Regions from separate parts of the Edwardsiella sp. EA181011 genome, predicted to be linked through region 3. Evidence: predicted binding sites of a transcription regulator. Region 3 holds the regulator's gene; each other region holds the start of a gene.

Region 1 (2,273 bases), 1.2 Mb from region 3:
CCATGCTGGGCAGCGCGGCGACGATCAGCGAAACGATGATCCCCCCCAGCAGCAATAGCGTAATCAGGGCCGCCAGTTTGACCAGCGCCCCAAAAATGACGTCACCAAGCTTACTCGGCGCTTTTATCATCGGCTGTTTATTAGACAAAGGCGAATCAGCCATGCGTATCTCTTCTTCAACGGTCACGGTACGGCACGCACCGTACGGTGCGTGCCAAAAAGCGATCAGTACAGCGCGTTGCCGCCGCTGTCCTTAACGCTGCTTTTCCAGGCGGTACGAATGTGCTCCACCACCGACGCCGGCAGGGTCGCATAGTCCAGATCGTTGGCCTGCTTGGCGCCTTTACTGTAGGCCCAATCGAAGAACTTCAGCACTTCCACCGTTTGCTTGGGCTTGCTGGACTCCTTGTGAACCAGAATGAAGGTGGTCGAGGTGATCGGCCATACGTTATCGCCGGGCTGATTCGTTAGATCCTGGGCGAAAGACGCACTCCAGTCAGCGCCTTTCGCCGCATTGCTGAAGCTGACCTCCGTCGGGCTGACCGCCTGCCCTTCGGAGGAGATCAGCTTGGTGTAGGCCAGCTTATTCTGCTTGGCATAGGCATACTCGACGTAGCCGATGGCGCCAGGCAAGCGCTGTACAAAGGCGGCAACACCATCGTTACCTTTTCCACCCAGCCCCGTCGGCCAGTTAACGGTAGATCCGGCGCCGACGTCACTCTTCCACTGTGCGTTGACTTTGTTCAGGTAGCTGGTAAAGACAAACGAGGTGCCCGAGCCATCGGCGCGACGCACCACGGCAATCGCCTGATCCGGCAGCTTAACGCCCGGGTTCAGCTTGGCAATCGCCGCGTCGTTCCACTTTTTAATTTTACCCAGGTAGATATCGCCCAGCGTTTCACCGTCCAGCGTCAGCTCGCCGGACTTAATGCCCGGCAGGTTAACGGCCATCACCACGCCGCCGATAACCGTCGGAAACTGAAATAGGCCGTCTGCCGCCAGCTTTTCTTCGCTCAGGGGCGCATCGGAGGCACCGAAGTCAACGGTGTTGGCAATGATCTGCTTCACGCCGCCAGAGGAGCCAATGCCTTGATAGTTTACTTTATTACCGGTCTCTTTCTGATAGGAGTCAGCCCACTTGGCGTAAACCGGCGCAGGGAAGGTGGCACCGGCACCGGTCAAGCTCTCCGCCGCAAAGGCAGGCATGGCGCTCAGGGAGACGGTCGCCGCGACAATCCCGGCGACAGCGGTACGCATCAGTTTCATATTCCCTCCAGGGAAGTGTTATTCATCTAACGTATGAACGATCGGATCAAGTATGGTGCAGGTAGCAAAATAAGGCAGTTTGATGACAGTAAAATGTATGGATTATGACAGTTTTATGACAACTCAGTGGCCAGGGCGTACGCCGCACGATAGGCCGCGGGTTCCGTCGTCAGCGCGGCGGTCATCTGCTCGACGGCCAGCAGAAAACGCAGCGCCCTCAGATAAATCGCGTATGACGATATATTAAAAATTGCGAGCTACAACAAATACATATTACTATCGTTGGTGATATTAACCACTATCCGTGTGATAATGGGCAAAATCGCTCACCTCATGGCTATGCTCACAGGATAACCGCTAAATGATTCACCAAGACAATGACAAACAACATATTAAACTGTCTTATGTGACACACTTTTACTGCAATCAGAAAAGTATTGAATCTGTCTTTTCACTGCTGCGAAAGTATGAAAATTTACCGTTATCCATCCGCAGCGCGGTGGAGTTTATTATTGTCGATGATGGCTCCCCGATAACCTACGACATTGGCAGTTTTGACTTGAATATTACTTGGTTAAAGATAACCGAGGATATTAAATGGAATCAGGCTGGCGCACGCAACCTGGGGGTTACCTATGCAAAGTCTGATAAAATTTTGCTGACCGATTTGGATCACGAACTGCCGGCCGAAACATTTGAGTACCTGATCAACGCGAGAAATCCCGGGCGTAACTTCTATAAGATATACAGAACAAGCCCTGAGCAGGGACGGTACAAAGGCCATTCTAATCTATTTTTTATGTCGCGAGCGCGTTTCTTTCGCCACTTTGGCTATGACGAAGAGTTTGCCGGTAACTACGGCGCAGAGGATTACCGTTTTGTTAAATATCATAAATATCATGGTTCTCGACAAAAATATCTGCCAAAGAAAATTATTTGCCACGAGAGAGTGCTCGATCGTGAAAAAAGCTACCATAGCCTGAGTCGCGATTTATCAGCCAATACGC
Region 2 (2,273 bases), 1.7 Mb from region 3:
CGGATCAGGATATCCACCTCCTGCGGCGTGACGATCATGTTGTCTATCTGATCGTAATCGACGTGGGTCGAGGTGGTACCGATCAGCGAAATGGTATCGCCCGGTACTAGAATATCGGCATCCGCCGGCTTGCGGCAGCGGTTGATCACCATGTTGTTGATACGGTGGCCCAGGATCAGCAGCGCCCCCTTGGCCGGGAACATCTTGATACGCAGATCGGCATACTCGGCGATGTGCTGCCCCCAGATCCCGGCGGCGTTCACCACGATCTGTGCGTGAATGTCGTAGCGCTGGCGCGATTTATGGTCGATAACGCGCACGCCGGTCACCCGATCGCCCTGGCGCAGCAGCCCGCACACCTCATGGTAGGTCAACGCCTGGGCGCCGTGCTCACGCGCATCTAACATGTTGGCTGCCGTCAGGCGGAAAGGATCGACGGTGCCGTCCGGCACGCGCACCGCGCCCAGCAGATTCGGGTTGGCGGCAGGCTCCAGACGCAGCGCCTCGGCCGGTTCGATGGCTTCGGCATCGATACCCGCGGCGCGGCAGGCCTCAATAAAGTGCGGCTGATAGGCCAAATCGTCTTCCGGTAGCGTGATAAATAGTCCGTCGGTGCGCTCGACGCAGTGGCGGGCGATGCGCTTAAGAATACGGTTCTCTTCAATACATTCGCGCGCGGACTCACCGTCGGTCACCGCATAACGGGCGCCGCTGTGCAGCAAACCATGGTTACGGCCGGTCGCACCGGTGGCGATGTCGTGGCGCTCCAGCAGAATGCAACGCAGGCCGCGACGCGCGCAGTCACGGGCGATGCCGGCGCCGGTGGCGCCGCCGCCGATAATGACGACGTCAGTTTCCTGTGATGCGGGGCTCTGTAACATGAGTGGCTCCCAAGCCAAATGAGTAGTAATGACGCTAGTAGGCCATATTACGATGATGAAATGTTTGATAAGGAGCAAATACGCGCACAAAACGAAAATAATCAGGCCACAAAAGCTCATCAATGTGATCGAAATCACTCTACACACACGATTTAATCATACAAATAATCGTTATTTTTTACCCTAACGGTCAATTTGTATATCAAATTCATAAAACTGTAACAATATGAGTGATCTCTCACAGTATCGACGTTCGTAATTGCCTATCCTGCGCTCGAAAATGAAAACAGACGGTATATCCACTCGCCCCTACGCCAGTGGATGCGCGTCTTTTCTCTTGATAAGCATAGGGTGTGCCTTAACCGCATTCACTGGGGAAGCGGATTGAGACAGTACAAACAATAACAGTCATCGGAGAGAGTTATGTTAAGCATGTTTAAGCCCGCGGCGCATAAACCGCGGCTGCCGGATGCGCAGGTAGACCCGACCTACCGCCGCCTGCGCTGGCAGATTTTTATGGGGATTTTCTTTGGCTATGCCGCTTACTACCTGGTGCGTAAAAACTTCACCCTGGCGATGCCTTACCTGGTAGAACAGGGGTTCTCGCGCGGCGATCTCGGCTTTGCCCTGTCCGGTATCTCCATCGCCTACGGTTTCTCCAAGTTCATCATGGGCTCCGTCTCTGACCGCTCCAACCCGCGCGTCTTCCTGCCGGCCGGCCTGATCCTGGCCGCCGTCGTCATGTTGGTGATGGGCTTCGTCCCGTGGGCAACCTCCAGCATCATGACCATGTTCGTGCTGCTGTTCCTGTGCGGCTGGTTCCAGGGCATGGGGTGGCCGCCGTGTGGCCGTACCATGGTGCACTGGTGGTCGCAGAAGGAGCGCGGCAGTATCGTGTCGGTATGGAACTGCGCCCATAACGTAGGCGGGGGGCTGCCGCCGCTGCTGTTCTTGCTAGGGATGGCCTGGTTCAACGACTGGCACGCCGCGCTGTACATGCCGGCCTTCGCCGCCATTCTGGTCGCCCTGTTCGCCTTTGGCATGATGCGCGATACCCCGCAGTCCTGCGGCCTGCCGCCCATCGAAGAGTATAAGAACGACTATCCGGACGACTACTCCGACAAGGCGGAGCAAGAGCTAACCGCCAAGCAGATTTTCATGCAGTATGTCTTCCCCAACAAGCTGTTGTGGTACATCGCCATCGCCAACGTGTTCGTCTATCTGTTGCGCTACGGCATCCTGGACTGGTCACCGACCTACCTGAAAGAGGTGAAGCACTTCGCGCTGGATAAGTCCTCCTGGGCCTACTTCCTGTATGAGTACGCGGGTATCCCCGGCACTCTGATCTGCGGCTGGATGTCTGACAAGGTCTTCCGCGGCAACCGCGGCGCC
Region 3 (2,273 bases):
CGCCTCAATCCGCGACAGCACCAGCAGCTGCCGGACCAGTCCATCCATACGCTGCGCCTGCGCCTGCATGGTCAACAGCGCCTTCTCGCGCTGCGGCGCCGGCATGGCATCGTCGCCAAACATCTCCAGATAGCCCTGTAGCACCGTCAGCGGCGTGCGCAGCTCATGGCTGACGTTGGCAAAAAAGTTGCGCCGCGCGCCCTCCAGCTGACGCTTTTGAGTCACATCGCGCGCGATCATCAGCATCTGCCCCTCGCTGTAGGGCATCAGGCGAAACTCCATATAGCGCCCGCTGTTAAGGTGCAGCGTCAGCGGCCGGGCGTAGTCGGCGGTGCCCAGATAGCGGCTGAATTCGGGATAGCGCAGCAGATTACGGATATTCTGCCCATTGTCCTCCGGCCAGCGGAACCCCAGCAGATGCTGCGCCAGATGGTTACACCAAAAGATGTTGCCCTCATCGGTCAGCATCACAATGGCGTCGGGCAGCGACTCCGCCCCGCTGCGGAACCGTTTGATAAGCAAGGCCAGCTCACGCCGCCGCCGCCGATTGCGCTGCTGCATCTGGTACAGCCCGTAAAACAGCGGCTCCCAGCTGCCGCGCCCGCTGGGCGGCGTCATGCTGCGATCCACCCACAGCCAGTGGGAGAGCCGCAGCTGATTCCAGCCGTGCCACATCAATAGCAGGCACAGCGCCAACAGTAAAAACCAGGGTAAATAGCCGAACAGCGCGCCGAGCAGCAGCGCCGGCACGCAGCACAGCAGCAGCTCAGACAGCAGCGTCTTCCAGGAGAGTTTATCTAACACAGTCAGAACTCCGTCGCCGATCAGAAACGGGCGGAGAAACGGTAGCCGGTACCGCGCACGGTCTGCACCATGCGATCGTGACCGCTGCCCTCCAGTGCCTTGCGCAGACGACGGATGTGGACATCGACGGTACGATCCTCCACATACACGTTAGTGCCCCAGACATGATTGAGCAACTGTTCGCGGCTGTAAACTCGCTCAGGGTGAGTCATAAAGAAGTGCAGCAGCTTAAATTCGGTCGGCCCCATCTCCAGCGCGATGTCATTGGCCATCACCCGGTGCGAGACGGGATCGAGGCTCAGCCCCTGTAGGTTGATGGTCTCCTCCAGCGCCATCGGCGAAATGCGCCGCATCACCGCCTTGATCCGCGCCACCAGCTCTTTGGGCGAAAACGGCTTGGTAATATAGTCATCGGCGCCCACCTCCAGGCCGCGCACCCGATCCTCCTCTTCGCCGCGCGCCGTCAGCATCATCACCGGAATATCCCGGGTCGCCGGCTCCCGCTTCAGCTGCTTGATAAGCTGGATACCCGAGCCGCCGGGCAGCATCCAGTCCAGCAGAATCAGATCGGGGTAAGGCTCGCACAGCTGGCTTAACGCACCGTCATAGCTCTCCGCCTCCAGCGGCTGATAGCCGTTCTGCTCCAGAACGAAACTCACCATATCCCTGATGGGCGTTTCATCTTCTACGACTAAAATGCGTATGGTCATACTGACTTCCCGGTTAATTGTCATCCGCTGCAATTATGCGTCATTTTTATGACAGATTTATGAAAAAAAAGAGATCCCCCCAGCCGCGGCGGCCAACGGGTTGGCGCCCTTTTGCCGCGCCGGGTATACTGGCCACCATATCCTCCGCCCGCCGCCGCGGGCGCGCCCCCGTTGCCAAGCAAGGGACACCATGCGTCTGATCCATACCTCCGACTGGCACCTTGGCCAGCACTTCTACGGTAAAAGCCGCGCCGATGAACACCGTGTGTTTCTCGACTGGCTGCTGCTGCAGGCCGAGCAGCAGCAGGCCGACGCCATCATCGTGGCCGGCGATCTGTTCGATACCGGAACGCCGCCCAGCTATGCCCGCGAGCTGTACAACCGCTTTGTGGTGGCGCTGCAGGGGCGCGGCTGTCAGTTGATCGTCCTGGCGGGTAACCACGACTCGGTGGCGACCCTCAACGAGTCCCGCGAGCTGCTGGCCTGCCTGCATACCCAGGTGATCGCAGGCGCCCACGCCGACGATGCGCCGCTGCTGCTGCGACGACGCGACGGCAGCCCCGGCGCCATCCTGTGCGCCGTTCCCTTTCTGCGACCGCGCGACCTGCTGCAAAGCCGCGCCGGCCAGTCCGCCGCGGAGAAGCAGCAGGCGCTGCAGCAGGCCATCAGCGATCACTACCACACCCTGTATCAGCGTGCGCTGGCGCTGCAGGCCTCGCTGGCGCAGCCGCTACCGATCGTCGCCACCGGCCACCTGAC

Evidence for each region. Region 3 encodes PhoB, which activates phosphate uptake and scavenging genes when phosphate is short. Its sites were predicted from a motif close to CTGTCATAAAACTGNCNNAT; they were not measured.
Region 1: pstS (phosphate ABC transporter substrate-binding protein PstS) is a predicted target of PhoB. The motif match lies at 1,369-1,388, and genes of this name have one in related genera.
Region 2: glpT (glycerol-3-phosphate transporter) is a predicted target of PhoB. The motif match lies at 1,087-1,106, and genes of this name have one in related genera.

The regions. Positions count from the first base shown of each region.
Region 1 covers NZ_CP011364.1:626,607-628,879, forward strand. The annotation lists gene pstC (phosphate ABC transporter permease PstC) at 1-163, opposite strand, end outside; gene pstS (phosphate ABC transporter substrate-binding protein PstS) at 226-1,266, opposite strand; gene QY76_RS02840 (glycosyltransferase family A protein) at 1,628-2,273, shown strand, end outside.
Region 2 covers NZ_CP011364.1:1,113,670-1,115,942, reverse strand. The annotation lists gene glpA (anaerobic glycerol-3-phosphate dehydrogenase subunit A) at 1-881, opposite strand, end outside; gene glpT (glycerol-3-phosphate transporter) at 1,305-2,273, shown strand, end outside.
Region 3 covers NZ_CP011364.1:3,345,152-3,347,424, forward strand. The annotation lists gene phoR (phosphate regulon sensor histidine kinase PhoR) at 1-804, opposite strand, end outside; gene phoB (phosphate regulon transcriptional regulator PhoB) at 825-1,514, opposite strand; gene sbcD (exonuclease subunit SbcD) at 1,705-2,273, shown strand, end outside.